4 regions of the Mesorhizobium japonicum MAFF 303099 genome follow, and region 1 is predicted to be linked to each of the others. Evidence: riboswitches for the same ligand, from Rfam matches in the RefSeq annotation. Region 1 holds a riboswitch; each other region holds the start of a gene.
The links. A riboswitch is a leader RNA that binds a small molecule or an ion and turns the genes downstream of it on or off. The one in region 1 is predicted to bind cobalamin.

Region 1 (7,582 bases):
CCGCCGGCGAAGCCGACCCTGTCGCCTATCTCAAGGTCATCTCGGCCTTGCTGATGTCGCTGCGCGGCTCGGTCTGCATCTACCAGGGCGAGGAACTCGGGCTGGGCGAGGCCGAATTGCGCTTCGAGGATCTGCAGGATCCCTATGGCATCCGCTTCTGGCCGGAATTCAAGGGCCGCGACGGCTGCCGCACGCCCATGGTGTGGGATGGCGACGCCAAGAATGGCGGCTTCTCCCAGGCCAAGCCCTGGCTGCCGGTGCCGGCCAAGCATCTGGCGCAAGCGGTCAATGTCCAGCAGGGTGACCAGGCTTCACTGCTCGAGCACTATCGGCGCTTCCTCAGCTTCCGCCGCGCCCATCCGGCGCTGGCCAAGGGCGACATCACCTTCATCGAAAGCGAGGGCGACACCGTCGCCTTCACGCGCCGCGCCGGCAACGAGCAGGTTGTCTGCGTCTTCAACCTCGGCGCCAAGCCGGCCAAGGTTGACCTTGGCAGCCGATCCCTGCAACCTTTGCCGGGACACGGGTTTTCCGGGCAGGCGAGGCCCGGTTCGATCGAGCTTGGCGGTTACGGCGCCTGGTTCGGGCGCATCGACTGAATTTTTGAGAAATCACTGGGAGGAAACCAATGGCCGATGTCAATTTGAGGCAAGTGAAGAAGTCCTACGGCAATCTCAACATTCTCCACGGCATCGACCTCGATATCAAATCGGGCGAGTTCATCGTCTTCGTTGGTCCATCGGGCTGCGGCAAGTCGACCTTGCTGCGCTCGATCGCCGGGCTCGAGGAAATCACGTCGGGCGAACTCAAGATCGATGGCGAAGTGGTCAACGATGTGCCGCCGTCCAAGCGCGGCATCGCCATGGTGTTCCAGTCCTACGCGCTCTATCCGCATATGACGGTCTACGACAACATGGCGTTCTCGATGAAGATCGGCAAGGAAAACAAGGCCGAGATCGACCGCCGCGTGCGCCAGGCGGCGGAAATCCTGCAATTGACCAAATATCTCGACCGGCTGCCCAAGGCGATGTCGGGCGGCCAGCGCCAGCGTGTCGCCATCGGCCGCGCCATCGTGCGCAATCCGAAAGTGTTCCTGTTCGATGAGCCGCTGTCGAACCTTGACGCCGCACTGCGTGTCGCGACCCGCATCGAGATCGCCAAGCTCAAGGAATCGATGCCCAACACGACGATGATCTATGTCACCCACGACCAGGTCGAGGCGATGACGCTTGCCGACCGCATCGTGGTGCTGAAGGACGGCCATGTCGAACAGGTCGGCACGCCAATGGACCTTTACAAGAAGCCCGGCAATCTGTTCGTCGCCCAGTTCATCGGCTCGCCGGCCATGAACATCCTGCCGGCAACCATCGACAAGACCGGCAACCCGACCGTCGTCAACCATGTCGGCGGCCGCAAGGCGACGGTGCCGATCACGACGCCCGCCTCGGCCAAGGGCGCGGCGGTCAGTTTCGGCGTGCGGCCGGAAGATCTGATGATCGCCAGCGGCGCGGACTATCTGTTCGAGGGAGCGGTCGACTATATCGAGCAGCTCGGCGAGGTTCAGCTGGTCTATGTCGACATCGGCCGCGCCGACCTGCCGCTGGTGACCAAACTGCCGGGCAATGTCGAGGTCAAGCGCGGTTCGACATTGCGGCTGAGCGCCAATGCCGAAGACCTGCATATCTTCGATGCAGACGGACATTCCTTCGCGCTGCAAAGACCGGAAGCAAAAGCGGCCTGAGGCCGCCGGTCCTGCCGCGTCAGGGCGAAAAAAAGCGGCGGGCCAGGCCCGCCGCTCTTTTTTTGGAAAATCAGCTTCGGCTGTTAACGGCCGAAGAGGTTCCGATCGCTGCCCTGAGGGGCGGACTTCTGCACGTCGCCCGACGAATTGAGCAGCTTGTAGACAGGCGAGCCGTTCTCGCGGATCGAACCCGTACGCGAGTTGTCGATCGAAGTTACGGCGGGCGAAGTTACGGCAGGCTGGTTGGCGCCATTGGAGCCAAAATTGTCGCTGCCCGCAAAAGCGCTGCCGGAGATGGCCAGAACGCCGGCGGCGGCAAGGATGATCTTGTTCATGTTAGTCTCCTGAATTTCTGGATTCCACAGGAATGGCCGGCAGAACCGCCATTCCCGAGAAGCGGCATCACCTGCCGAAGAGGTTGCGATCGGCGCCCTGCTGAGCAGGCACCTGCGTGGCCGGAGCCGACTTGTCGACCGAAGCCGTGTAGGAAGTGTCGACCGTAGCGGCCGGCTGGTTGGCACCGTTGGAGCCAAAATTGTCGCTGCCAGCGAAGGCGCTGCCGGAAATGGCCAGGACCGCGGCGCCAGCAAGGATGATCTTTTTCATGTTGTTCTCCTGAATTTGTCAAAGTCGGCCAGAGCGGCGGGCGAAAAGCCCGCCATTGGCCTGGATCCGTTGTTAGTTGTTGCCGAAAAGGTTGCGATCAGCGCCCTGGGCAGGCGTCTGAGCAGCCGGTTCCGACTTCTTGGTCGAAGCGGTGTACGAGCTGTCGACGGCAGCAGTGGCTGCGGGAGCATTCGAACCATAATGATCGCTGCCAGTAGCGAAGGCGCTGCCGGAAATGGCCAGAAGGGCGGCGGCAGTGAGAACAATCTTTTTCATTTTTAGTACTCCAGTATTTTTTCCGTCCGTCTAGCGGCGTGTCTTGGGATTGAAATCGCGTCGTTCGGACCGCCCCGATGTGGGAAAGCCAGATCGCCGTTTCCAATCACGAAGTTGTTCCGTGTGGACCAAGAATCCACCACTTGAAATTGTGCCAAGGGCTTCCATGCCAAACATTTTTCTTATTGATATCAATTTGTTATGCAAAGCCAGCCGCAAGGTCACAGACTGTTTCGGAGGTCCAGCGTTCACACCCTCCTGCACGCACCGTCAACAGAAACGAACCGTTCGGTTCGATTTTAGAACCTGCTAATAGTCACTTTTCGAAACCGTTAGCCTTTTTTGCCCCCGTTCCGGGTCGATTTTGATAACCGGTACAGCTGTCGCGGAGACGATTTTCGTGACAGCTGTCCTTGACCCGATCATCGCGCATGCGTGTCGCGCCACATGGATGCGATGTCGCTTTCATGCCGATGTCGCAAACGCCGTCGTGATTAGATCATGTCATCTCAGGTGCCGCTTCGTGACGACGGGGCGGAGAATTGGGAAGCCGGTCAAAGTCCGGCGCTGCCCCCGCAACGGTGGTGGAGTTCAAGTCGCAACGGGAGACCACTGGGCAAAAGCCTGGGAAGGTGTCGCGACCGTCCGCAAGGACACTCCAGAGCCCGGAAACCAGCCCGAGATTTTTGAACTCGACTGATCGCGGTGGGCGGTCAAGAGGCGGATGGCGCTTGCCCGGCTATCGCCGGGCTACGTCTAATCCTTCCTCAATCACCACCAGTTCAGTCCTTGAAGTATGAGGACAGGACATGGATGCGCGCAACGATATGCTGAGGCTCTTGAATGGCCGCAGAGAGGGCTTCTCGCTCGAGCAGCCCTTCTATACCGATCCCGACTTCTTCAAGCTCGACATGGAGCTGATCTGGTATCGCGACTGGCTGTTCGTCGGCCATGATTGCGAACTGCCCAAGCCCGGCAGCTTCATCACCGTGCAGATCGGCGACTATCCGGTCGTGCTGGTGCGCGATCAGCAGGGCAGGATCAACGCATTCCACAATTCCTGCCGCCATCGCGGCAGCCGTGTCTGCAACACCGACAAGGGCACGGCCGCCAAGCTGGTCTGCCCCTACCACCAGTGGACCTATGAGCTGGATGGAAGGCTGTTGTTTGCCCGCCAGATGGCCGACGGTTTCGACAAGAGCCAGTTCGGCCTGAAGCCGGTCGCCTGCGAAAGCGTTGCCGGCTATATCTTCATCTGCCTGGCCAAGGAACCCGCCGACTTCGCCCCGATGCGGGCGATGATCGAACCTTATCTCAAGCCGCACCGGCTCAGCGAAGCAAAGATCGCCTTCGAGAGCACCATCGTCGAGAAGGGCAACTGGAAGCTCGTCTGGGAAAACAACCGCGAGTGCTACCATTGCGCCGGCAATCACCCTGAACTGTGCAAGACCTTCCCGGAAGCCCCGACGGTGACCGGCGTGCAAGGCGCCGACAGCGATCCGGAGATGCTGGCACACTGGGCCAAATGCGAGGCGGCCGGCCTGCCGAGCAAGTTCCGCATCGACCCGGCGGGGCAATACCGCGCCACCCGCGCGCCGCTGCTGCGCGACGCGGTCAGCTACACGATGACCGGCAAGCGGGCGGTGAAGAAGAACCTGTCCGACAGCGTCTCGGCCGACCGCATCGGCACGTTGATGCACTATCACTATCCGACGACCTGGAACCATATCCTCATCGATCATGCCGTCACCTTCCGCGTGCTGCCGATCAGCGCCACGGAAACCGCGGTGACGACCAAATGGCTGGTGCACAAGGATGCGGTCGAGGGCGTCGACTACGATCTTGCCGAACTCACCCATGTCTGGACCGAGACCAACGACCAGGATCGCCGCATCGTCGAGGAAAACGCCTTCGGCATTCTGTCGCCGGCCTATGAACCCGGTCCCTATTCGGAACTGCATGAGGGCGGCGTGATCCAGTTCGTCGACTGGTATGCCCGCTTCATCGGTCCGCGCCTTGCCGGAGATGGCCGGCCGGCGTTGCGCAGCGTTGCTTGAGAGGTTGAGGGATGAATGCGATGACGGATCTTGGCCTCTATCGCCATCTCGACCAGATGGCGCCCTGGAACGACAGGCTGCAGGTGCTGGAAGTGATCGGCGTCAGCGACGAGGCGCCTGACGTCAAGACCTTCACCTTCCGCTCCGACAACCAGACCTGGTTCCGCTACAAGCCGGGACAGTTCGTGACGCTGGAACTGCCGACGCCGGACGGGCCGCTGATGCGCACCTATACGCTGTCGTCGTCGCCGTCTCGGCCGTTCTCGATCGCGGTGACGGTGAAGGCGCAGGCCGGCAGCATCGGCACGCGCTGGATGTTCGATCACCTGGTGCCCGGTTCGCACGTCAAGGCCTATGGGCCGAGCGGCGACTTTTCGCTGCACAGCCATCCGGCGGCCAAATATCTGTTCATCTCGGCCGGCTCCGGCGTGACGCCGATGATGTCGATGCTGCGCTGGTTGAACGATTGCGCGCCATGGACCGATGTCGGCTTCGTCAACTGCGCGCGGCGCCCGGAAGAGATCATCTTCCGCAAGGAGCTCGAACTGCTCGGCGGCCATATGCCGGGCCTGTCGCTCGGATTCATGATCGAGGAGCGGTCGAGCCGCGAGGGCTGGTACGGCCATATGGGCCGCATCGACGCGATCCGGTTGCCGCTGCTGGCGCCCGATTTCCGCGAACGCGAGATCTTCTGCTGCGGGCCGGACCCTTTCATGCGCGCCGTGCGCGGCATGCTGGAAGCCGCCGGCTTCGACATGACGAAATACCACCAGGAGAGCTTTGCCGCACCCGCGGTGGAGGAAGTTCCGGCGCCGTTCGTGTCGCCCGGTGAAGACGGCGTGACCGTCCCCGTCGAAGCGACACCGATCCGCTTCGCGCTTTCGGTTGTCGATGCCGAATGCGTCGCCGGCCAGACCGTGCTGCAGACGGCGCGCGCCTCCGGGGTGCGGATCCCCGCGGCCTGCGAATTCGGCCTATGCGGGACCTGCAAGGTGAAGAAAGTCTCCGGCGCCGTCGAGATGAGCCACAATGGCGGCATCCTCGACCACGAGATCGATGACGGCTTCATCCTAGCCTGCTGCTCGAAGCCGCTTTCGGCTCTCGAAATCGAGGCGTAGCAGCGTCGGGCGGCCCCTGTACGGCGCGGCCTTGCCAAGCAATTGCGGCTGTTTCCAAGATCCTGGCGGCTCGGTAGGGACGCGCGTCAGGATCGGCTTGTAAGGCATTCTTCGTGCGGCTTCGTCACCCGACGCAGCGTCAGATTGATCCTGCCGCCGTTCTTGAGCAGCGCCGAGGTCGAGGGATAGATGCGGTCGACGCCGTGGAAGGCGAGACGGCCCTCGCCACCAAGCACGACGACATCGCCGCTCTTCAGCCTGAACGATTTCGTGGCGCCGTCGCGCGTCGTCTGGCCGACCCTGAACAGGCAATCGTCACCCAGCGAGACGGAGACGACAGGCGCCGAGAAGTCCGCCTCATCACGGTCCTGGTGCAGACCCATCTTCGCGTCGGCCGTGTAGAAATTGATCAGACAGGCCTCCGGCGGATTCGGATAACCCGACACCTGCCGCCAGAGATCGAGCAGGCTCTCCGGGATCGGCGGCCAAGGCTCTCCGGTCAGCGGATGCGTCGGCTGGTAGCGATAGCCGCGCTCCTTGTCGGTGACCCAGCCGAGCGGGCCGCAATTGGTCATGCGCACGCTCATCTCCTTGCCGGTGCGCGGCATGGCCGGCACGAACAGCGGCGCCTGCTGGACGATGCTTCTCACATCCTCGACCAGCGCGTCCTGGATGGCGCGGGAGAGATAGGCCGGCATGTGGCGAACGCCTTTGGGCAGAACGAGCATGAGGTCGGTTGACAATCCGGTTGCTGCGTTGACCTTGAAGAATGCCACACGGAGGCGCTGACAACGACCCGAAAACGCTCCGGCTGACGGATCAGTCGTCGCCGACGCGGCCGCGCAGCTTCTTGATCGTGCCGCGTCCGGCCTTGCTCTTCAGCCGCCGCTCCACCGCGCCTTTCGAGGGCCTAGTCTTCTTGCGGGGCGGCGGCGGCGGTTCGGCGGCCTTGGCGACAAGCGCCGTGAGCCTCGCCCGGGCGTCCGCCCGGTTCTGCTCCTGGGTGCGGAAGCGCCCGGCCTCGATGACGATGACGCCGTCCTTGGTGGCGCGCTGGCCGGCAAGCTTGATCGTGCGGGCACGCACGCGTTCCGACAGGCCTGCCGCGTTGGCCGCGTCGAAGCGCAGCTGCACGGCGGTCGCCACCTTGTTGACGTTCTGGCCACCGGGGCCCGACGAGCGGATGAAATCCTCGTGCAGGTCGCCGGGATGGATCACGGCTTCGTCCGCGATGATGATGTTGTCGTCGATCGGCATGCCGCAGTCATGGCGCGGCGGCGCGAAAAAGAAAAGGCCCGATCGAAACCGGGCCTTCAATGGTGCCGAGCGGCGTGGTGGCTACTCCGCCGCTTCCTGCATCCGGGGCGCCGCGCCCATGACGGTGGCATCGACATGCGGCTCGAATTTTTCGAAGTTGACGGCGAACATGCCGACCAGTCTTGCCGCCTGGCGGTCATAGGCAGGCTTGTCGGCCCAGGTCGAGCGCGGGTCGAGAATGGCGCTGTCGACGCCAGGCACCGCCACCGGCACCTCGAAGCCGAAATTGGCGTCGGTGCGGAATTCGCCTGTCTTCAGCGATCCGTCGAGCGCGGCGGTCAGCAGAGCGCGCGTCGCCTTGATCGGCATGCGCTTGCCGGTGCCGTAGGCGCCGCCGGTCCAGCCGGTGTTGACCAGCCAGCAATCGGCGCCGTGGCTGGCGATGAGCTCGCGCAGCAGATTGCCGTATTCCGACGGATGGCGCGGCATGAACGGGGCACCGAAGCAGGTCGAGAACGTCGCCTCGG
Region 2 (7,582 bases), 2.9 Mb from region 1:
TGCGCCGTGTCGACGATCAGCCTGGCCAGACGGTCGCGGCGGCGGCGGTCGAGGCCGTCGGCCTGGGCGTATTCGTCGACCAGGCGTTCGAGCTTGTGCTGGTTTTCGTCAAGTCCCGCACCGGTCAGCGGCGGCGGCAGATGGCCAAGGGTGACGGCGGCAATGCGCCGCTTGGCCTGCGCCGCCTCGCCGGGATTGGAGACGATGAAGGGATAGATGACGGGCAATGCGCCGGTGACGATCTCGGGGAAGCAGGTCTGCGACAGTGCAACGGTCTTGCCCGGCAGCCATTCCAGCGTGCCATGGGCGCCGACATGGATGAGCGCATGCACGCCGAGCGATTTGCGCAGCCACAGGCCGAAGGCGAGCAGGGCGTGGCGGGGCGCGAGTGTCGGGTCGTGATAGTCGGCGCGGCGATCGGCGGAGCGGCCGCGGTCTGGGGCGAGGGCTACGGTGATGTTGCCGAAGGTCGTGGCGCGGAAAGGGAAGTGTTTTTTGCTCGATAGCGAAGGCTTGTGCGAGGCGCCCCCCTCGCGCAAACCTGTCTCTTCTTCTGCTTTTCCCCACGCCGCCTCAACGGCAGTCATTACCTCGGCGGGCAACTCTTTCGAGAGTCCGACATAGTCTTCCAACCCTAGCCCGTCGCCGCCCCGCTCCAATAGATCCAGCAACGCCCGCGGCGATTGCGGAATCCCCTCAACGCCATAGCCCTGCTCCTTCAGGTCATGCAGCATGGCCAGCACGCTGGACGGCACATCGAGGCCGACGGCGTAGCCGGTGCGGCCAGGGGCGCTGGGATAGTCGGGGATCAGGACGGCCAGCTTGCGCTCGGCGCGGGGCGTCTCCTGCAGCTTGATGAAGGCTGCCACGCGGTCAGCGACCTGCGCCACTCGATCCGGTTCCGGCCGGTTGGCGAAGGCGCGGTGGCCAAGGGCGGGATCGACATCGCTTTCGCCCTTGAAGGAAATCGCGCCGGCGAGGATGCGGCCGTCCAGTTCTGGCAGCACGACATGCATGGCGAGGTCGGCGGGCGCCAGGCCGCGCTGGTTGTTTTCCCAGACGTCGCGGCGGGTGGTGGCGACGATGACCTGGAAGACCGGCACGCCGGCGCGGTCGAACAGGGTTTCGACGCCCGGTTCAGCACCGGAGGCGAAGGCGGTGGCGGTGATGATGGCGGCGGGTCTGAGCGTGGCGAGGGCGGTTTCCGCGAAGGCCAGGGATGTCGGGTCTTTGAGGCTGGAGACGAAGATGGGGACAGGCGTCATGCCGCGCTGCCGCAGCGCGTCGAAAAGGACGTCGATGGGCGCGACGTCGGCGGCCAGCAGCATCGAGCGGTAGAAGAGAATGGGCGCGACCTTTCCCTCCCTCTCGAGGGGGAGGGGGACGACGCCGCGGCCTGGCTGGTAGTAGCCGGCCTTTGGCACCGCCACCGGCTCAACAACGGCCGCGTCCTGCCCAGCCAGCCTGGCCAGCCTCTGCACCAGCGCGCCCATATTGGCCGGGCCGCCCTCGCGGAAATAGCCGAGCAGCGCGTCCAATTCCTGGCGCGGCAGCGTCGAGGCTTCGATCAGGCGCAAATCCTCGTCGTGGCTCTCGCCCGGCAACAGCGCCAGCTGGATGCCGCGCTCTCGGGCGGTCGAGGCCAGCTGGTCGCAGCCATAGCGCCACCAGTCGTAGCCGCCGAGGATGCGCACCAGGATGATCTTGGCGCGGCGCGCGACGCTGTCGACCCAGAGGTCGACGGACATGGGATGGCGCAGGTCGCGGAGCGCCGCCAGCCGCATCGAGGGCAGGCGGCTGGCATCCGCTTTCCAGGCGGCCGCCAGTCCGGCGAGGTCGCTGTCGGTGAAGGACAAGGCCACGATATCCGCCGGCGTCTGCCGCAGATCGACCGGCTCGGCGAGGTCGTCGAGCGAGGCGGAGGTCGTGGTGAGGATATGCATCGCGGCCCGTGTCTGAAATCAGCCGGCGAGTATACGCTCGATTGCCGGGCGGTTCAGCCCCTTGAGGCCGATCACGACCAGGCGCGAACGGCGGTCGTCTTCGGCCGTCCAGGCACGGTCATAGTAATGATTGACGCGCGGGCCGACGGCCTGCAGCAAAAGCCGCATCGGCTTGCCGCCGACCTCGACGAAGCCTTTCACGCGCAGCACGTTTTCCTGTTCGGCGGCGGCGGCGACGCGTTGTGCCAGCTCGTCCGGATTGGCGATCGACGGGATGTCGACGATGAAGGTGTCGAAGTCGTCATGTTCGTGGTCGAAGGCGCCGTCATGATGGGATTTGCGGTTCTCGATATCGTCCTCGACCGCGAGACCGAGCCCGAGCAGCACCGAGGGGTCCACCTTGCCATGCGAGGTCGACACGATCTTCACGGCGCGGGCGGAGTGTTCGCCAATGATGGCGTTGGCGCGGGCCGAACCGGCGGCATCCATCAGGTCGCTCTTCGACAGGATGATCAGGTCAGCGCAGGCGATCTGGTCCTCGAACAGTTCCTCGACCGGGTCGTCATGGTCGAGGCTGTCATCACCGGCACGCTGCGCCTGCAGGGCGTCCATGTCGTTGGCGACGCGGCCTTCGGCCAGCGCTGGGCCATCGACCACGGCGATGACGCCGTCGACGGTCACGCGGCTCTTCACCGTTGGCCATTGAAAGGCCTGGACCAGCGGCTTGGGCAGGGCCAGGCCCGAGGTTTCGATCAGGATGTGGTCGACCTTCGGGTTGAGCGACAGGATCTGGTCGAGCGCCGGCACGAAATCGTCGGCCACGGTGCAGCAGATGCAGCCATTGGCCAGTTCGACGATGTTTTCCTCCGGGCAGGTGTCGATGCCGCAGCCCTTCAAGATCTCGCCGTCGATGCCGATGTCGCCGAACTCGTTGACGATGATGGCAATGCGCTTGCCGCCGGCGTTTTCCAGGAGATGGCGGACCAGCGTCGTCTTGCCGGCGCCGAGGAAGCCGGTGACGACAGTGCAGGGGACGCGGGTGACGGAAGCGCTCATGATCAATCCTTCAACAGGTCGAGGGGAGGAATGCGGGCCACGAGGCCGCGCTTGAGGGAATCGGGCCGGCCGCGCCACGGAATGAGGCCGTCCGTCGAAGTGGCGAAGAGTTTGGCGCCGGTGACGAGGTCGGTGCCGCTGGTCGCGGTCAGGTCGCCGAAGACGTAGCTCCAGCAGCCATCGCGCAGGATCGCGGCACTCAGGCGGCGCTTGCAATTGCCTAGGCACTCGACCGTGCGGATGCGGATGTTCTCATCCACTGCGGCCTGGCGCGTGTCTTCGGCCAAAAGTTCGCCGGCGCGGGGATGGGCATCCGAGCCGGTCTCGTCGCGGCACGAGGCGCAGACGATGACCGTGACGCCGGCCAAGGCTTCGCCGTCGGCGGACGCATTGTCCGCTGTGCCAGCCGAAAAACTGCCGTTCTGGTCCAAAAGCCGGGCTCCTTGCCCGGAAACCCGCCGGGCGATCGGATTCTTTTGTCGCAGACGGCAGGTCTCCTGGCTCGCGGGTCATCGCCTTGGGTGCCGCCTTCCCGGGAACGTCCCAGTGGCTTTCGGCCTTGGCTCTTCGCTTACAGTTGCGGGGACAGCCGCGGATTTGAGATCGAAATCCCGCACCGCATTCCCTCTTAGCCCCTGCCGTTGCGGGCAAGGGACCGTCTGGAGCGGATTTAGGCTCTTGGAGGCAGTGGTGTCAACGCGCGGCTACGACATGGCGATGTCGGCGAGCGCCGGACCCAGATCGCCGGCGGGCGTCACTTCGATGCGTTCAAGGCCAAGCCAGCCCTGCATCTGCTGCAGTTCCTCGAAGAGTTGCGCGGCGGTTTCAGGTGGCGCGCCGGGTTCGGCGTAGGCGGCGTGGACGCGCAGGACGCTGGCTGGCCGGTCTGCCTTGAGGTCGACACGCGCGACGATCCTATCGCCGAGGAGGAAGGGCAGGACGTAATAGCCGTATTGGCGCTTTTCGGCGGGCGTGTAGATCTCGATGCGGTAGTGGAAATCGAACAGCCGCTCCGAGCGCGAGCGCTCGAAGACGACCGGGTCGAACGGTGCCAGCAAGGCGCGGGCCCCGATTTTCCGGGGCAGGCGGGCGTCCTTATGGAGATAAGCCAGCTTGTCCCAGCCTTCGACACGCACTGGCACGAGCTCGCCCAACTCGACCAGTTCCTCCAGCCGGCCTTTCATGTCGGCCGGCGACAGCCGAAAATAGTCGCGCAAATCGCCTGATGTCGCCACGCCGTGGGCACGAGCCGAGATGCGCAGCAATTCGCGGTGCGCGTCCTCGGCCGCCGGCACCGGCAGATCGAGGATCGCCTGCGGCAGCACGCGCTCGGGCAAATCATAGAAGCGCTCGAAGCCGCGGCGGTGTGCCGTGGTGATGCGCCCGGCCCAGAACAGCCATTCGAAGGCATGCTTGGCATGGCTCCAGCCCCACCAGCCGCCCGAACCTTTCTGGCCTTCCAGCGCCGAAGCCGCGATCGGGCCGCGCGCGACGACCTCGCGGTAGATCTCTTCTATATAGGCGGCATGCTCGCGGCCCCATTTGGCCAGGCCCAGATACATCTCGTCGCCGTGCTCGGCGCGCTGCATGCGCCAACGCATCAGCGGGTAGGTCTCGACCGGCAGGAAGGACGCCTCGTGCGCCCAGTATTCGAAGACCATGCGCTTGCGCGTCACGGCGGCATTGTCGAGCAAGGCCAGGGGATAGGGGCCAAGGCGGGAATAAAGCGGCATATAATGCGCGCGCACCACCGCGCTGACGGAATCGATCTGCAGCAGGCCGGTGCGGGAGAGCACGCGGGCGAAGTGGCGGCGGTCGGGTGTGCCATTTGGGCGGGGATCGAGAAACCCCTGTGCGGCGAGCGCGATGCGCCGAGCCATCGCAAGCGAGATTTTTTCCTTCATGCAGGCATCACTCTGAGGTGCTTCGACTGTGGGTCTGACGGGTGATTCCGGTCCATGCTAGCAGGGTTTTGGCCGCAACCCTGTCAGGAGAGAAAAGTGGAGTAAAAATAGAAGGAAATCAAACAGGAGCGGATCGGACCAGTTTCTCCGGATATGCCGTCCAGGTCGGCGTTTTGAACAAGGTTTGACTTGCTTCGCTGGAAGTGCTGCGCTAACCCTCGCCGCGTTGCAGCATAGGCCCCTTAAAACGGTTCAGCGGTTAATCTGTCACGCTTCCGCAATAAGGTCCGGTGCTGTAATCAAAGTGGATTGGCGCCAACGGAAAGCCGCTGCATGAACGCACTTCTCAGTTCGTACCTGCCCATCGTCCTGTTCATCGGCGTGGCGCTGGTCGTCGGCCTGGCGCTGCTGGCCGCACCGTTCCTTGTGGCCTATCGCAATCCCGATCCCGAAAAGCTTTCCGCGTACGAGTGCGGTTTCAACTCGTTCGACGATGCCCGCATGAAATTCGACATCCGCTTCTACCTGGTGTCGATCCTGTTCATCATCTTCGATCTGGAAGTGGCCTTCCTGTTTCCCTGGGCCGTGTCCTTCTCGAAGATCGGCATGCTCGGCTTCTGGTCGATGATGGTGTTTTTGGCAGTGCTGACCATCGGCTTTGCCTATGAATGGAAAAAAGGAGCGCTGGAATGGGATTGAACGACAGTTCAGGCACCCTCGTCGCGCCGAAGCCGAAGGGCATCATCGATCCCAACACCGGCAGGCCGGTGGGGGAGGATGATCCCTTCTTCCTCGAAATCAACAATGAGCTCGCCGACAAGGGGTTCCTGGTCACCTCGACCGAGGCGCTGATCACCTGGGCGCGCAGCGGCTCGCTGATGTTCATGACCTTCGGTCTGGCATGCTGCGCCGTCGAGATGATCCACACCTCGATGCCGCGCTATGACTCGGAGCGCTTCGGTGTCGCGCCGCGCGCATCGCCGCGCCAGTCCGACATCATGATCGTCGCCGGCACGCTGACCAACAAGATGGCGCCGGCGCTGCGCAAGGTCTACGACCAGATGCCGGAGCCGCGCTACGTCATCTCGATGGGCTCCTGCGCCAATGGCGGCGGCTACTACCACTATTCCTACTCGGTGGTGCGCGGCTGCGACCGCATCGTGCCGGTCGACATCTATGTGCCCGGCTGCCCGCCGAGCGCCGAAGCTTTGCTCTACGGCATTCTTCTCCTGCAGAAGAAAATCCGCCGCACCGGCACGATCGAACGGTAAATCCATGGCCGCATCCCTTAGCGAACTGTCGACCTATCTCGGCGAAAGGCTGATTGGTCGCGTCAACGACGCTGATATCGCCTATGGCGAGCTCACCATGCATGTCGAGCCGCGCAACCTCATCGAAGTCGTGACCTTCCTGCGCGACGATCAGCGCTGCCAGTTCATCTCGATCATCGATGTCTGCGGTGCTGACTATCCGTCGCGGCCCAAGCGCTTCGACGTCGTCTATCACCTGCTTTCGCCGAAGCAGAATGTGCGCATCCGGCTCAAGGTGCAGGCCGACGAGGAGACGATGGTGCCGTCGATCACCGGTGTATTCCCGGGGGCCGACTGGTTCGAGCGCGAGACCTACGATCTCTATGGCGTGCTGTTCTCCGGCCATCCCGATCTGCGCCGCCTTTTGACCGACTACGGTTTCGAAGGCCATCCGCTGCGCAAGGATTTCCCGCTGACCGGTTTTGTCGAAGTGCGTTACGACGACGAAGCCAAGCGCGTCATCTACGAGCCGGTCGAGCTCAAGCAGGAATTCCGCAATTTCGATTTTCTCTCGCCATGGGAAGGGACGGATTACGTTCTGCCTGGCGATGAAAAAGCCAAGACGAATTGAGGCGCCACAATGGCTGAGACCTCCGTCCGCAATTTCAACATCAACTTCGGCCCGCAACACCCTGCGGCGCACGGCGTTTTGCGCCTCGTTCTGGAGCTCGACGGCGAAGTCGTCGATCGCGTCGATCCACATATCGGGCTGCTGCATCGCGGCACCGAAAAGCTGATCGAGGCAAAAACCTATCTGCAGGCTGTGCCTTATCTCGATCGGCTCGACTATTGCGCGCCGATGAACCAGGAGCATGCCTTCGCGCTCGCCGCCGAGCGCCTGCTTGGCATCGAAGTGCCGAAACGCGGCCAGTTGATCCGCGTGCTCTATTGCGAGATCGGCCGCATCATGTCGCACATCCTCAATGTGACGACGCAAGCCATGGACGTCGGAGCGCTGACGCCGCCGCTGTGGGGTTTCGTCGAGCGCGAAAAGCTGATGGTGTTTTATGAGCGCGCCTCCGGCTCGCGCATGCATGCAGCCTATTTCCGCCCCGGCGGCGTCCATCAGGATCTGCCGCGCCAGCTGGTCGAGGACATCGGCAAGTGGATCGACCCGTTCCTGAAGTCGATCGACGACCTCGATCGTCTGCTGACCGGCAATCGCATCTTCAAGCAGCGCAATGTCGATATCGGCATTGTTTCGCTGGCCGATGCCTGGGCCTGGGGCTTTTCGGGCGTCATGGTGCGTGGTTCTGGCGCGGCCTGGGACCTGCGCAAGTCGCAGCCCTATGAGTGCTATTCGGAAATGGATTTCGACATTCCGATCGGCAAGAACGGCGACTGCTACGACCGCTATCTCGTGCGCATG
Region 3 (7,582 bases), 910 kb from region 1:
CACCAACTTCGCACCGGCGGTGTAGAACTCCGGCGCGCCGCACTCGTCGCGGTTGATGTGTGCGTCGGCGTGCGAGAGGATGCTGCCCCATGGCGGCGTAATCGCCGCGAGCGCCAGCGCGTTCGCCGCCGACCCCGTCGAAACGAGGAACACGTCGACCGCATGCTCGAACACCTCGGCGAGCTGGTGCTCGACGGTATGCGTCAGCTCATCGTTGCCGTAGGGAAGCGCCTGACCTGACGCGCACGCGGTGATGGCTGCGATCACCTCGGGGGAGACGCCGGCGATGTTGTCGCTGGTAAAGCCGCGGGGGCGGGTCTGCTTGCTTTCGTTCATGGTCTGACGCTCTTTTCATCCATTGAGCGTCCAAGCTAGACGGTTCGCCGCGCGCTTTATTGAACGATATTCAAACCGAGAGGTAACGCGCCGGCGTCACCCCCAACACCGCCTTGAAGTGCCGGGTCAGGTGGCTCTGGTCCGCGAACCCGACCGCGACGGCGACATCGGCGACGTGCTGGCCTCGCCTCAGCAGCCGTCGCGCCTCGTCGATGCGGACCTGGATCAGGTAACGGGTGGGGGGCAACCCGAAATGCGCCTTGAAGCCATCGATCAACGTCGCCTTGGAGCATCCGGCGAGGGCGGCCAGGGCGGCGAGCTGCAGAACTTCGTCAAAGTGGGCATGGATGAAGTCACATACGTCGCGGAACCTCGATGGCACGAATTTTGGCCCTGCAACGCGCGACCCGCCGGCCTGTGCGAAGACGTGGGGCAGGAAACGGATCAGATACTCCTCGATCTCCAGTGCCGAGCTACGCCCATGTTCAAGCAGGCGCCATAGCGTGCCGAGGCCGTGCGCAACGACCGCATTCTCCTGGAACGGGCTCCTGAAGTCGATCGTTCCGGGTTCGTTTTGGCCGCTGTCTCCAAGGACTTGCCGGATAAGGCCTTCGGGCATGTAGAAGATTTTCTGGCTCCAGCCAAGATCGTCACCAGCACCCCCGAAATGCGGTTCGCCGGGCGCGAAGGTCGCGACCGTGCCGCTACCGGCGTGCCAAACCTCACCTCGGCACCAGACATCATGGATGCCTCGCTCGATCAGCCCGATCAGATACTCGTTGTGGATATGCTTGGAGAAATCCTGCCGGTGATAATCCGCCGCCAGGTAATCGAGCCCGCCAAGGACATCGGAGTGCTTCATCACCGCACGATTGCGCGGCGGTCGGCCCGGAGGTTCAGAACGGCCGCGCGCCTTTTCGCCGCATTCTATGGCGGTATCGGCCACTTGATGATCAATCCAGGTCGGTCGTCACAACGATATCGTGCACACGTCGCGAATTTCAAACCGAAGCAGGATTAATTGCCGCCCGAAGAGGGGCCTGCTGCAGGGCGGGCAGCGGATTGGCGGGATTAATCGTGTTTCAAGCTTGGGATGTGGACCCGAGCGACGCGTGGCCGTGTGGCCGATATCAAGAAGAAGACCAAGCGCTATCCCCTCCGATCTGACGCATGAGGAATGGTCGCGGATAAACCGTTCCTGCCGGGCGCGCCCAAGACCGGGCGGCGCGTGGTGACGGACCTGCGCGAGGTCTTGAACGCGATCCGCTACATGGCCCGATCAGATGGCGGCTGGCGCATGCTGCCAAAGGATTTCCCGCCCATATCGGTCGCGGTCGAGACGCCTTACGGACATGCCCACGAACTGCGCCAACTGGCTGGAACGTTCCCCGGCCTGACGGCGAAGCAGCAGGCGCCGATCAAAGCGCTGAACGCAGAATACGCCAAAACTCGAAGCCGAGTACGAGCATGCCAACGAACTGCCGGCCGATGTTGACGAACGGCTACCAGGGGCGGCTACGGCTGCACTCATTGTCGGATCTTCGACGAAGTCGGACATGAGACACAGCGCTATCGGAGTGACCGCATTGTTCTGCAACGATTTTCTCATTTGGCACGACACATGCGGGGGCTATCCCGCATGAGCGCTCCGTCAATCTCGATTGATGCGAGCAGGATTCAATCAAGGCGCAGTGCGTCGCTTCTGAAGATCAAGGAGAGAAAAGTATGGCGAGAGCGCGAATTGGCGTGGCGCGGGCAATGACAGCGGCTGTCGTCCTCATCGTTGCGGGACAGGCCGGCGCGGCAGATGTTGGGCAAGCCGCGAGCGTCCCGCAGGCAGAAGCCTGCGTCGCGGAAGCGCCAAGCCCCTGGCAGATCCGTCTGCGTGCGTTGGGGGTGATCACCGAGGATTCGGGCTATGTCAATGCGGTGCCCGGCTCCGGTCTTTCCTATTCGAACACCGTGACGCCGGAACTCGATATTTCGTACTTCTTCACGGACAACATCGCCGCCGAACTCATACTCGGCACCACCTATGCCAACATCGATGGCCAAGGTGCGATCGGCGGGCTTGGCAAGGTCGGCAAGGTTTGGCTGCTGCCGCCCACGCTCACATTGCAGTATCATTTTACCGATTTCGGCGCCTTCGAGCCCTATATCGGCGCCGGCGTGAACTATACGATCTTCTATCATCAGCAAGTCGGCAGCGCCGATGATCTCAAGGTCAAGAACACATTCGGCGCCGCGCTGCAGGTCGGATTCGACTACATGGTGGACCAGCACTGGGGCGTCAACTTCGACGTGAAGAAGCTTTTCCTCAAGCCCGACTTCGACGTCACTGTCGCCGGCGCCAAGCTCACGGGCAAGGCCAAGCTCGATCCCTGGGTGATAGGCGCAGGTCTGACCTACCGCTTCTGAGGACGAAGCACGGGGCACTTTTCGAAGTCCGCGCGCGGAATCTTCCGTGCCGAGAAGTGGACCCGCGATGGTTCTTAAAGGAGTTGTTGGCATGCGCGTAGAAAACGATCATTGCGACGTGATCGGTGTGCCGGCCGCTCCCACGCAACTTGATCGTCTTTCTTCTGCGATTCTGCGGCAGGGGGGGATGGCGCGAGTGTCGCTGCCAGGCGATGTGGTGACCTGGGCGGCAGCCCGTCACCAGACGCTCAGGCAGATGCTTTCCGACCAGCGTTTCAACAAGGACTGGCGACAGTGGCGGGCGCTGCAGGACGGCGAGATTCCCGAGGATCATCCGCTGATCGGGATATGCAAAGTGGACAACATGACCACGGCGCACGGCGCCGATCACCGGCGCTTGCGCGGCCTGCTGTCCAGCAGCTTCGCGCCCAGTCGTATCGCCTTGCTGGCGCCACGGGTCGAACAATGCGTCGATCGACTCCTGGCCGAGATGGCGCAGCGCGGCGGCAGTGCCGATCTGATGAGCGAGTTCGCCGCTCCGCTGCCCACCAACGTGATCGCCGAACTGTTCGGTTTGCCGGACGAACAGCGCGAAGAGATCGTCGCGCTCACCTACAGCCTGGCCAGCACCTCCGCCACAGCCGAAGAGGTGCGACAGACGCGGCAGCGCATCCCGGAGTTCTTCCGTCGCCTGATCGCGCTCAAGCGGGGCCAGCTCGGCGATGATCTGGCTTCGGCCCTGATCGTCGCGCGTGACAAAGGCGAGCTCGTTTCCGACACCGAGCTCATCGACATGCTGTTCATGGTGCTCTCTGCGGGCTTCGTGACCACCGCCGGCGTCATCGGCAATGGCGTGCTGGCATTGCTGACGCATCCGCAGCAACTGCACTTGGTGCGCAGCGGCCAAGTTCCGTGGTCACAGGCGATCGAGGAGATCCTGCGCTGGGGCACCTCAGCGGCCAATCTGCCGTTCCGCTATGCCACCCAGGACGTGGAGATCGACGGATGCCTGGTCCGCCGCGGCGATGCCGTCCTGATGGCGTTCCATGCGGCGAACCGGGACGAAAAGGCCTTCGGTCCCGGCGCCAACAGGTTCGATGTCACCCGGCGGCACAACCCGCATTTGTCATTCGGCGAGGGGCCGCATTCCTGCCTGGGCGCTGCGCTGGCGCGCCTGGAATTGCGCTGCGCCTTCCCCCCGCTGTTCGGGCGGCTGGAGGATCTGGCGCTGACCATCGCTGCGGAGGACGTCGTCTACATGCCGTCTTACGTCATTCGCTGCCCGCAGCGCCTGCCGGTCAGCTTCCGCCCTTCCGTCGCTTAGAGAGTGCGGCATTCACCCCGGATTCGGTGATTCTCGGTTCGCCGGGGTGGCTGGTCTCGCACGAGGGGGGCGAGCATGCCCGGTTACGCTCGATCGTGGCGCCGGCCTTCAGCAATCGCAGGGTGAAGCTGCTCGCGCAGCAGGTCGAGGCGATCGCCGCGCAGTTGTTCGAGACGCTGGCGGCCCAGCCCCAGTCCGCCGACCTGAGGCGCCACCTCTCCTTTCCGCTTCCGGACATGGTTATCAGCGTGCTGATGGGCGAGTGCGCAAGGACGCTGAGCGAAGCCGAGCGGGAACAAGTACCGGGATTCCCGGCTGACCGTGACGACCTGGCCCGACTTTACGCCCTTTGAGCCCGGCGACCTCGATCTGATCCGGCGTCGCCGATGGGGACAAGGATCTCTCCGAGCCTGCACTGATAAGAGGCGGCATCGTAAGCGGCTTTGGGCGAAAGAGACCGATCAGCGCAAGGGCATTATTCGCATCATCACATAAACATCTCGTTATATGTATTGACAAGAAGCGAAGCTGCTGTGATTGTGCGCATGTCGTGGTTCTCCGCGCGGCACTGCCGTAGCGGAGCTAAGAGGGAAGCCGGTGCGATGCCGGCGCTGCCCCCGCAACTGTTAGCGGCGAGCCAAGCCCATTGGTGTCACTGAGGCGAACGGCCTCGGGAAGACGGGCAGAGGCTTTGACCCGCGAGCCAGGAGACCTGCCACGACGAACAACGTCCACGGGCGGGGTGTCTCGGTGGCCGCGGTAGCCTGGCTTCGTGCCGCCTGCTCGCGCGTTCCTTGTCCCCACGCCCCAACCATCGGGGTATGGCATGACTGTCTCTCAACAAATTCCAGTGGCAACGCTCGGCGTGCCGCGTATCGGTCGACGGCGGGAACTCAAATTCGCGCTTGAAAGCTACTGGTCCGGAAAATCTCCCGCTGCCGACCTGCTCGCGACGGCGAAGGCGCTACGCGCCGCCAGCTGGAGGGAGCAGCACGATCGCGGCGTGTCGAAAATCCCGTCCAACGATTTCTCGCTTTATGACCATGTGCTCGACACCGTCGCCATGGTCGGCGCCGTGCCGGCACGATACACTTGGACTGACGGCGAGGTCCCACTCGATACCTATTTCGCAATGGCGCGCGGCAACCAAGATCAGGCCGCTGATTGCGGACATGCCGGTGACGAGCATGCGGCCAACGGGCATGGCCTTGCCGCGATGGAAATGACCAAATGGTTCGACACCAACTATCACTACATTGTGCCGGAACTTACCGACGATCAGAGCTTTGCCCTCTCGTCGGCGAAACCGGTCGATCATTTCCTCGAGGCCAAGGCGCTCGGCATCCACACGCGCCCGGTCCTGCTTGGACCGGTTACCTTTCTCAAGTTGGCGAAGTCACCTGAGGAAGGTTTCAACCCTATCGCGCTCCTGCCACGGCTGCTGCCCGTCTACGAGGAGCTCCTGCGGAGGCTGAAGCTCGCGGGAGCCGATTGGGTGCAGATCGATGAGCCGGCGCTCGTGGTCGATCTGGTTCCCAACGAACGGGATGCGCTCCAATTCGCCTACTGCCGGCTGTCAAAAGCAGCACCGGAGTTGAAGATCATGGTCGCTATCTATTTCGGATCGCTGGGAGACAATCTCGAGACCGCAATTTCTCTGCCCGTGGCGGGACTGCACGTCGATCTCGTGCGCGCTCCAGAGCAGTTGGAGACCGTCGGCCGGCTTGCGCAGAAGGACCTTGTCCTCTCGCTCGGGCTGATCGACGGCCGCAACGTCTGGCGCGCGAACCTGCCTGCCATACTTGACCGCATCAAGCCGATCGTCGCCGGCTGGCCGCTGGACCGAGTGGAGATCGCCCCGTCCTGCTCGATGCTGCATGTGCCGATCGACCTGGACATGGAGACGGCCCTCGATGCGGACGTGAAATCGTGGCTCGCCTTCGCGGCGCAAAAAACCGACGAGCTGGTCGTGCTCGCCCGTGCCCTGGCTGAAGGCCGGGACGCGGTCGCCGCCGAACTGGAGGCGTCGGCTGAGGCTGCCGCCGCTCGCGCGACATCCGCTAAGGTGCATGATCCGCTCGTCGAAGGTCGGGTCGCCAGCATCAAGGTCGCCATGACGCGCCGGAAGAGCGCATTCGACGTGCGCTCCAAGCTTCAGGGCGACACGTTTGGCTTGCCATCCTTCCCCACCACGACGATCGGCTCCTTCCCGCAAACAGCCGAGGTTCGCAAGGCGCGGGCAGCCCATGCCAAGGGCGAGCTGAGTTACGTCGACTATGAGGCCTTCCTGAAAAAAGAGATAGAAGCCGCCGTTCGCTGGCAAGAAGAGATCGGACTCGACGTGCTGGTCCACGGCGAATTCGAGCGCAACGATATGGTGCAGTATTTCGCCGAGCAGCTCCGCGGCTTTGCCTTCACGCAGCATGGGTGGGTGCAGAGCTATGGCTCGCGCTTTGTGCGACCCCCGATCATCATTGGCGATGTGTCGCGACAAAATCCGATGACACTACACTGGTGGCGATACGCCCAGTCGCTGACGCCAAAGCCGGTGAAGGGCATGCTTACCGGCCCGGTGACGATCCTCAACTGGTCCTTCGTCCGAGACGACCTTCCGCGCTCAGCCGTCTGCCGCCAAGTCGCGCTCGCCATTCGCGATGAAGTGAGCGACCTCGAAAAGGCCGGCGCCAAGATGATCCAGATCGACGAAGCCGCACTGCGCGAGGGCTTGCCGCTGCGCGAGGCCGACTGGCAGGCCTATCTCGACTGGGCCGTCGAATGCTTCCGGCTGGCTTCAACGGCGGTTGGCGATGCGACCCAGATTCACACCCATATGTGCTACTCCGAGTTCGGCGACATCGTGGACGCGATTGCTGCAATGGATGCCGATGTGATCTCCATTGAAACCTCGCGCTCGCAGTTGGAACTGCTCGATACGCTGCGAACCTTCAAGTATCCGAACGAGATCGGTCCCGGCGTCTATGACATTCACTCGCCGCGGGTCCCGGAAGTGGGCGAAATTTCCAACCTCATCATGCTTGCGCGCAAGCGATTGTCGGATGGCCAACTGTGGGTGAATCCCGACTGCGGTCTCAAAACGCGCAGGTGGGAGGAGGTCCGCCCTGCCCTGGTGAACATGGTGGCTGCGGCACGCGCAATTCGGCAAAAAGCGCAGACGGCGTAGGGCTCGGTGCCACTCGCCGGCGGTGAGCGGCAACGCCACACACCGGGCATCCTTGGGGGAGTCTATCCGGCGCGCCCAAGGCAATCGAGCTGCCCGTGACGAAAGCGCCTCGGCAAGCTTGGCCTGGCCGAGGCCCTTGTCATGGCGCGTCGAAGTCAGCTGTTCCAGAGGCCGCCGTTGGCTGGCGATCGAAGGAGGCTTGGGCCCCAAATGAGCCGGCCAGAAACGAGACGGCTCACCGCCAGCCAGTTTCGGATTATTCCGGATTGGGATAATCCAGCATCACCATCATCTCCCCGACCTTGGTCGCCGAACCCCCCGGT
Region 4 (7,582 bases), 2.1 Mb from region 1:
AGCAACTGCTCGAGGGACTGCTCAGAAAACCAGCTTCGCAACAGAACTAAAACCCCCGTCGGGCGCTCCGCTAATCACAGCCCGCGATTGACAATCCCGGGGGTGAGCGCATCCTTCCCAGCCATCTCTGAGGGGAGATTCGGGCATGTGGGATTTCGATATCGGCAGGTCGGTGTCCATCATGATGCGGACCTGGCCTTTCATTGTCTTTCGCATGATCATCTATTTCGGCATCACGCTGGCCTATATCGTGGCGACCGGCACCGGTGCGTCGGTCGGCTATGGCGTCGGCCATATCTCCACCGATCCCGACGGGCCGATGTCCTTTGCCCTATGGGGCGGCGTGGTCGGCTTTGGCGTCGTCTCGATCGCCGTCTACTGGATCCGCGAATACATCCTCTACGTCGTCAAGGCGGGCCATATCGCCGTCATGGTCCATCTGATCGACGGCCGGGATGTTCCCGACGGCCAGAACCAGATCGCCTATGCCAGGCAGGTCGTGACCGAGCGTTTCGCCGAGGCCAACATCCTTTTCGTCGTTGACCAGTTGGTCAAGGGCGCCATCCGCGCCATCACCGGCCTGCTCGGCGGCATCGCCGCCTTCCTGCCCATTCCGGGCCTGAGCGGCCTCGTCTCCTTCATCAACACGGTGATCCGCCTGTCGCTCACCTATGTCGACGAGATCATCCTCGGCTACAACATCCGCATCAATTCGTCCTCGCCGTTCGAGACGGCCCGGCAAGGCGTCGTGCTCTACGCGCAGAACGGCAAGACCATGGTCAAGAACGCCGTCTGGCTGGCGGTCATCATGTGGGGCGTCTCATTCGTCATCTTCCTGCTGATGCTGGCCCCGGCCGCCGCTATTCTTTTCCTCATGCCAGGGCAACTCGCCGGCTGGGCTTTCGTGCTCGCCATCGTCTTTGCCTGGGCCTTCAAGGCCGCGTTCATCGAGCCCTTCGCCATCGCTTGCCTGATGCAGGTTTATTTCAAGACCATCGCCGGCCAAGTGCCTGATCCGGCCTGGGATATCAGGCTGGCCGAGGCGTCGTCGAAGTTCCGGGAGTTGAAGGACAAAGCGCTGGCCTCCTTCGGCGGCTCGCGCTGGGGCACGGCCGGCGCGACGCACTGATCGGCGGGATTCGCCTGCGCAGCAGCAACGGTGTTGAGGCGCGCCACCGCCGACTTGAGTGGCGCTTCACCTTGCCCGCAAAAAGTCTCGCTCATGATCAGTTCGGGCAGCGGCAGCCGCCGGCCCCAGCCATGTGTTTCCAGGTCCGGTTTGGGTGCGAACTCGGAAACCCGGCCGACGCAGAGATAGGCGATCGGCGTCACGTGCTCGGGAATGGCCAGCAGGCTTTTCAACGCTTGCGGCTCGATGATGCTGACCCAGCCGACGCCGACGCCTTCGGCGCGTGCGGCCAGCCAGAAATTCTGCACCGCGCAGACCGTGCTGTAGAGATCCATCTCCGGATTGTGCCAACGTCCCAGCGGCGAGTTTTTTGAGCGCTCGCGGTCGCAGGTGATGCAGATGTTGAGGGCGCTTTCGCAGATGCCTTCAAGCTTGAGCTTGCGGTAGAGCGCCCGTCTTTCCACATCGATTTCAGGCAATTCCTGTTCGCGCGCGGCCAGGAACAGGTCGCGCACCTCAGCCCGTCGTGCGGCGTTGCGAATGACGATGAAGTTCCATGGCTGCATGAAGCCGACCGACGGTGCATGGTGGGCGGCAAGCAGCAGCCGCGCCAGCACCGCGTCGTCGAGCGCGTCGGGCAGGAAATGGCTGCGCACGTCGCGCCGGGTGAACATGGCGCGGTAGACCGCGTCACGCGCCATCTGGTCAAATCCGTCACCGACAGGAGCGGTCATGTGTTCCGGCATCGCTCGTCCCCTTGCGATTGCAATCAATGTCGTCCGCCTGACCATGCGGATGACGATGCCTGCCAGGCCGGTCTTCTGGCTCGGGATCAACCCGCGTCCGGTGCCTTCCCGTCATCGACAGTGGCATTTACCGGCGCGGTCCCCCTTACAGCGTTGGGCACGCCACGGAGTTCAACCGTGTTCCCGATTCTCCCGCTTGCGGCGGGCACCAGGCAGTGGCGGCGACCTTACGCCGAAGCCGCGGCCGCGCCAATCCCCGCAGCGACGCCAATGGACGCAGGCGCGATTTTCCCCAGTCATCAGGCTGCAATGCATGGCCATCGCGGCGCCGGGGCACTAGATAGGGAGCATGACAACCCGTCTCTACACGCATCCGATCTTCCTCGAACACATCACACCGCCCGGTCACCCCGAGCGGCCGGACCGCTTGCGCGCCATCGAGCGCGTGCTCGACGACGAGGCCTTTGCCGCGCTCGATCGCGTCAAGGCGCCGGAGGGCGACGAGGCCACCATCCTCTACGCGCACCCCGCCGATTTCGTCGCCCGTGTGCGTGCCGCCATTCCCGAAGAGGGCATTGCCCGCATCGATGCCGACACCACCGCCAGCCCGAAGAGCTGGCAGGCGGTGATCGCCGCGATCGGCGCCGCCAACGCGGCCGTCGACGACGTCTTCGCAGGCCGCGCCGACAATGTCTTCGTTGCCGCGCGGCCGCCTGGCCACCATGCCGAGAAGACGACGGCCATGGGCTTCTGCTTCTTCAACACAGCGGCGATTGCCGCGCGCTATGCGCAGAACAAGCATGGCGCCGAGCGTGTCGCCGTCGTCGACTGGGATGTGCATCACGGCAACGGCACGCAGGATATTTTCTGGGACGATCCCTCGGTGCTCTATTGCTCGACGCACCAGATGCCGCTCTATCCGGGCACGGGCGCGAAGACCGAGACCGGCGCCGGCAACATCGTCAACGCGCCCTTGGCGCCGCAGACCGGCAGCGAGGTGTTTCGCGATGCCTTCCTGTCGCGGGTGCTGCCGTCGCTCGACAATTTCGCGCCCGACCTGATCATCATCTCGGCCGGGTTCGACGCGCATCACCGCGACCCGCTGGCCGAGATCAACCTGACCGAGGACGATTTCGACTGGGCGACCGGCCAGCTGATGCAGCGCGCCGCGCGCCACAGCGGCAACCGGCTCGTCAGCCTGCTCGAGGGCGGCTACGATCTGCAGGGACTGGCATTTTCGGTCGCCGCTCATGTCGGGCGACTGATGAAAGGATGAATGATGGCTGGTGAAACCAACGAAGACGTCAAGGCGATGAGCTTCGAACAGGCACTCGACGCGCTGGAGAAGATCGTCGATGATCTGGAGCGTGGCGACGTGCCGCTCGACCAGTCGATCCGCATCTACGAGCGCGGCGAGGCGCTGAAGGCGCATTGCGACCGGCTGCTGAAGGCCGCCGAGGACAAGGTCGAGAAGATCAGGCTGTCGCGCGACGGCAAGCCGGTCGGAACCGAGCCGCTGGACGCGGATTGAGGCACGGAACAGCCTTACCGGTTTTTGGACACGATCGTGGTTGAGGATTAAGCTCGTCCCGATTGAAACGGCTCCAGGACAAGAGGAGATACGGAAGCGATGTGCAGAAACATCAAGACCCTGTTCAATTTTGATCCGCCGGCAACCAATGACGAAGTCCGCGACGCGGCCCTTCAGTTCGTCCGCAAGCTGAGCGGAACGACACGGCCGTCGAAACAGAACCAGCATGCGTTTGACCACGCCGTCGAAGCCATTGCGGCATCGGCGCGAGAGCTTCTCGATTCGCTCGAAACCAACCAGCATCCACGCAATCGCGAAGAGGTGGCGGCCAAACTGCGGGCAAAGGCGGCGATCCGCTTTGCCTGATGCGGCCAGAGCGGTCATCGACCGCTGACGAGGAGAGTTCATGAGCTTCTTTCCCGGGAAAGACCCTGAAGCCGGCGACGCCTTTGCCAGCGACCAGATCGAGTTGATGGTCATCCCGAACGCCAAGGACATTGGCGGCTTCGAGGTGCGCCGCGCTCTGCCGACCGCCAAAAGGCGGCTGGTCGGGCCTTTCATCTTCTTCGACCGCATGGGCCCGGCGATCCTGCGCGCGGGCCAGGCGCTTGACGTCCGTCCGCATCCGCATATCGGGTTGTCGACGGTGACCTATTTGTTCGACGGCAAGATCCGGCATCGCGATTCACTCGGCACCGAAATGGTCATCCAGCCCGGTGACGTGAATTTGATGACCGCCGGCCGCGGCATCGTGCACTCCGAGCGCACGCCGGAGGAATTGCGCGGCGCGCCGATGTCGATCTCCGGCCTGCAGACATGGCTGGCATTGCCTGACAACAAGGAGGAAGTCGCGCCGGTGTTCGAGAACACCGCTGCCTTGCGGTTGCCCGAGATCGATGCCGAAGGCGTCCGCGGCCGCATCGTCATCGGGGATTTTCAAGGGTTGCGCTCCCCGGTACGGGCCGACACCGAGACGCTTTACGCCGACCTCAGACTGGCGCCTGGCGCCAGCGTGAAGATTGCCGCCGATGCGGAAGAGCGCGCCATCTACACGCTAGAAGGCGAGGTTGCGATTTCGGGCGACGTCTTCCCGGCTGAACGGCTGCTGGTGTTCCGGCCCGGTGATGAGATCATCATATCGTCGCAAACCGGTGCGCACTTCATGCTGTTCGGTGGCGCCTCGCTCGGCTCGCAGCGCTATATCTGGTGGAATTTCGTCTCCTCGTCCAAGGAGCGCATCGAACAGGCTAAGCAGGAATGGAAGACGGGCCGCTTCGATATCGTTCCTGGAGATGAGAAAGAGTTCATCCCGCTGCCGGAAAGCTGAGGAAGTCGGCGAGGGGACCTGATTGATCCGCGTCATCGACACGCATTTACTTTCGCCGGCCGGCGGCCTATCTCGCCGTTGAACAGAAAGCCTGAGCTCCCGTGAACGCAACGCCGCATACGCCGCTTCTCGACAAGGTCCGCATCCCGGCGGATCTGCGCGCGCTTGACGAGAGCGAGCTGCCGCAACTGGCGTCCGAGCTTCGCCTCGAACTGGTCGACGCGGTGTCCCGCACCGGCGGCCATCTCGGCGCCGGCCTCGGCGTGGTCGAACTGACGGTGGCGCTGCACTACGTCTTCAACACGCCGGACGACCGGCTGATCTGGGATGTCGGCCACCAGGCCTATCCGCACAAGATCCTGACCGGCCGCCGCGACCGCATCCGCACATTGCGCCAGGAGGGCGGCCTGTCCGGCTTCACCCGCCGCGCCGAGAGTGAATACGATCCCTTCGGCGCCGCCCATTCCTCGACGTCGATATCGGCTGGCCTCGGCATGGCCGCCGCTCGCGACCTCTCCGGCGGCCGCAACAATGTCATCGCCGTCATCGGCGACGGCGCCATGTCGGCCGGCATGGCCTATGAGGCGATGAACAATGCCGGTGCGCTCGATGCCCGGCTCATCGTCATCCTCAACGATAACGACATGTCGATCGCGCCGCCCACCGGCGCCATGAGCGCCTATCTGGCGCGCCTCGCCTCGGGCAAGGCCTATGCCGGCCTGCGCGATTTCGGCAAGAAGCTGACATCCTATCTCGGCAAGCGCGCCGATCGTGCGATCACAAGAGCGGTCGAGCATGCGCGCGGCTATGTCACCGGCGGCACGCTGTTCGAGGAGCTCGGTTTCTACCACATCGGCCCGATCGACGGCCACAATCTCGAGCATCTGATCCCGGTGCTGAAGAATGTCCGCGACAATGGCGAAGGCCCGGTGCTGATCCATGTCGTCACCCAGAAGGGCAAGGGCTATGCGCCGGCGGAGGCTGCGGCCGACAAATACCACGGCGTCAACAAATTCGACGTCATCACCGGCGCGCAGGCCAAGGCGCCGGCCAACGCACCGGCCTACACCAAGGTGTTCGCCGAAAGCCTGATTAGAGAAGCCCGCGAGGACGACCGGATCGTCGCCGTCACCGCCGCCATGCCGAGTGGGACGGGGCTGGATCTGTTCGGCGAAGTGTTCCCGTCACGGACCTTCGACGTCGGCATTGCCGAACAGCATGCGGTGACCTTTGCTGCCGGTCTCGCGACCGAAGGCTACAAGCCGTTTGCGGCAATCTATTCGACCTTCCTGCAGCGCGCCTATGACCAGGTCGTCCATGATGTCGCCATCCAGAAACTGCCGGTGCGTTTCCCGATCGACCGCGCCGGCTTCGTCGGTGCCGATGGCGCCACCCATTGCGGTGCTTTCGACACAACTTTCCTGGCAAGCCTGCCGGGCTTTGTCGTGATGGCGGCCGCCGACGAAGCGGAGTTGCGCCACATGGTGCGCACGGCGGCAGCCTATGATGACGGCCCGATCGCCTTCCGCTATCCGCGCGGCAATGGCGTCGGCGTCGACATGCCGGAGCGCGGCGAGGTTCTCGAACTCGGCAAGGGCCGCGTCGTTCGGGAAGGCAGCAAGGTGGCGCTGCTGTCCTTCGGCACGCGCTTACAGGATTGCCTGATCGCTGCTGAGGAACTCGGCGCGGCGGGGCTTTCCACCACCGTTGCCGATGCCCGCTTTGCCAAGCCGCTCGACGAGGATCTGATCCGGCGGCTCGCCCGCTCGCACGAGGTTCTGGTGACGGTGGAAGAGGGCGCCATTGGCGGCTTCGCCAGCCATGTGCTGCAGTTCCTCGCCCATGAAGGACTGCTGGAAAGCGGCTTGAAGGTGCGCCCGCTGGTGCTGCCTGACGTGTTCACCGATCACGCCAAGCCGGAAAAAATGTATGCCGATGCCGGGCTCGATGCCGCCGGCATCGTGCGCACCGTTTTCACCGCGCTCGATCATACGGCCCGCGCCCAGCGCGCCTGACTCAAAACCTCTAGCGCTTGAATCAGTTTGCCGGCTTGATTTCGTAACGCATTGTTAACACTGCTGTTTGGCGTTTTGCTTACCGTGTCCCTTGGCCGTTTTTCAACGGCGCCCTGCTAGATCGGCGTCAGGCAGGGAGACAAAAACAATGAAGACGCTTCTGTGCGGCGTGGCCCTCTTGGCCACTATAGTCGCGCCGGCCGCCGCCGAGACGCGCTATGACCGCAATCTCGAAAAGGCGGCGCTGGGCATCATTGCCAGCAAGATGGGCGATATTCGCGGTGGCTTTTCCTACAAGCAGGTGCCGCAGCTTGTGGTCCTGCCGGATCCTGTTCCGCCGCCCGCCATCGCCACCGAGCATCCTGCCGTGCAGGCATCAGGGGGTCGCGACGACGGTTTGTCCCCGGCCGTCGAGCGCCAGGTGTCCCGCACCATCTTCTAGAACCACATATCGCGCACGCAACGCCCGTCGCGGGGCAGGTCGTCATATGTGTCCAGGCCATCTAAATGATCGATCGGCAGATCGGCGACCGCCTCGGGCGGCGCCAGCCGCACATTGACGGCAATGCGTGTTCGACCAGATTCCTCGGCGCGCAAACCACGCCAGGCGAGCACGCAGGCGCAGGTCGGGCAGAACAGGATTTCGAGTGACGGCGTGTTCTTTCCGGCGCGCGTGTAGCTGCCCATCGGCCCTGAAACGCGAATGCGTTCGTCGACATAGTCATAGGCCCAGAGCACGCCATAGCGACGGCAGAGCGTGCAGTTGCAGGCCGTCACCGGTCCGGGATCGCCTTCCAGGGTCCAGTGGGTTGCGCCACAATGGCAGGTTCCCGT

Region 2: it holds a riboswitch for cobalamin, as region 1 does, so the genes downstream of both, MAFF_RS06645 (DUF1636 family protein) here and MAFF_RS20905 (aromatic ring-hydroxylating oxygenase subunit alpha) in region 1, are expected to answer to the same signal.
Region 3: it holds a riboswitch for cobalamin, as region 1 does, so the genes downstream of both, metE (5-methyltetrahydropteroyltriglutamate--homocysteine S-methyltransferase) here and MAFF_RS20905 (aromatic ring-hydroxylating oxygenase subunit alpha) in region 1, are expected to answer to the same signal.
Region 4: it holds a riboswitch for cobalamin, as region 1 does, so the genes downstream of both, bluB (5,6-dimethylbenzimidazole synthase) here and MAFF_RS20905 (aromatic ring-hydroxylating oxygenase subunit alpha) in region 1, are expected to answer to the same signal.

What each region holds. Positions count from the first base shown of each region.
Region 1 covers NC_002678.2:4,040,132-4,047,713, reverse strand. The annotation lists gene MAFF_RS20930 (alpha-glucosidase family protein) at 1-599, shown strand, start outside; gene MAFF_RS20925 (ABC transporter ATP-binding protein) at 629-1,741, shown strand; gene MAFF_RS20920 (DUF680 domain-containing protein) at 1,825-2,076, opposite strand; gene MAFF_RS20915 (DUF680 domain-containing protein) at 2,144-2,347, opposite strand; gene MAFF_RS20910 (DUF680 domain-containing protein) at 2,420-2,623, opposite strand; cobalamin riboswitch at 3,118-3,318, shown strand; gene MAFF_RS20905 (aromatic ring-hydroxylating oxygenase subunit alpha) at 3,433-4,680, shown strand; gene MAFF_RS20900 (hybrid-cluster NAD(P)-dependent oxidoreductase) at 4,701-5,798, shown strand; gene MAFF_RS20895 (alpha-ketoglutarate-dependent dioxygenase AlkB family protein) at 5,885-6,526, opposite strand; gene arfB (alternative ribosome rescue aminoacyl-tRNA hydrolase ArfB) at 6,618-7,055, opposite strand; gene MAFF_RS20885 (phosphoenolpyruvate carboxykinase) at 7,137-7,582, opposite strand, start outside.
Region 2 covers NC_002678.2:1,145,214-1,152,795, reverse strand. The annotation lists gene cobN (cobaltochelatase subunit CobN) at 1-1,943, opposite strand, end outside; gene cobW (cobalamin biosynthesis protein CobW) at 1,962-2,999, opposite strand; gene MAFF_RS06645 (DUF1636 family protein) at 3,002-3,430, opposite strand; cobalamin riboswitch at 3,470-3,674, opposite strand; gene MAFF_RS06640 (winged helix-turn-helix domain-containing protein) at 3,704-4,903, opposite strand; gene MAFF_RS06635 (NADH-quinone oxidoreductase subunit A) at 5,237-5,602, shown strand; gene MAFF_RS06630 (NuoB/complex I 20 kDa subunit family protein) at 5,593-6,174, shown strand; gene MAFF_RS06625 (NADH-quinone oxidoreductase subunit C) at 6,179-6,784, shown strand; gene MAFF_RS06620 (NADH-quinone oxidoreductase subunit D) at 6,794-7,582, shown strand, end outside.
Region 3 covers NC_002678.2:4,954,374-4,961,955, reverse strand. The annotation lists gene MAFF_RS25080 (threonine aldolase family protein) at 1-336, opposite strand, end outside; gene MAFF_RS25075 (AraC family transcriptional regulator) at 407-1,282, opposite strand; gene MAFF_RS25070 (transposase) at 1,514-1,831, shown strand; gene MAFF_RS25065 (OmpW/AlkL family protein) at 2,062-2,754, shown strand; gene MAFF_RS25060 (cytochrome P450 family protein) at 2,846-4,078, shown strand; partial or broken gene MAFF_RS25055 (cytochrome P450) at 4,084-4,338, shown strand; cobalamin riboswitch at 4,613-4,812, shown strand; gene metE (5-methyltetrahydropteroyltriglutamate--homocysteine S-methyltransferase) at 4,929-7,259, shown strand.
Region 4 covers NC_002678.2:6,168,772-6,176,353, forward strand. The annotation lists gene MAFF_RS30440 (TetR/AcrR family transcriptional regulator) at 1-50, shown strand, start outside; gene MAFF_RS39485 (hypothetical protein) at 146-1,129, shown strand; partial or broken gene bluB (5,6-dimethylbenzimidazole synthase) at 1,216-1,875, opposite strand; cobalamin riboswitch at 1,924-2,103, opposite strand; gene MAFF_RS30450 (histone deacetylase family protein) at 2,225-3,151, shown strand; gene MAFF_RS30455 (exodeoxyribonuclease VII small subunit) at 3,155-3,406, shown strand; gene MAFF_RS30460 (DUF2277 domain-containing protein) at 3,506-3,772, shown strand; gene MAFF_RS30465 (pirin family protein) at 3,813-4,733, shown strand; gene dxs (1-deoxy-D-xylulose-5-phosphate synthase) at 4,835-6,748, shown strand; gene MAFF_RS30475 (hypothetical protein) at 6,897-7,190, shown strand; gene MAFF_RS30480 (GFA family protein) at 7,187-7,582, opposite strand, start outside.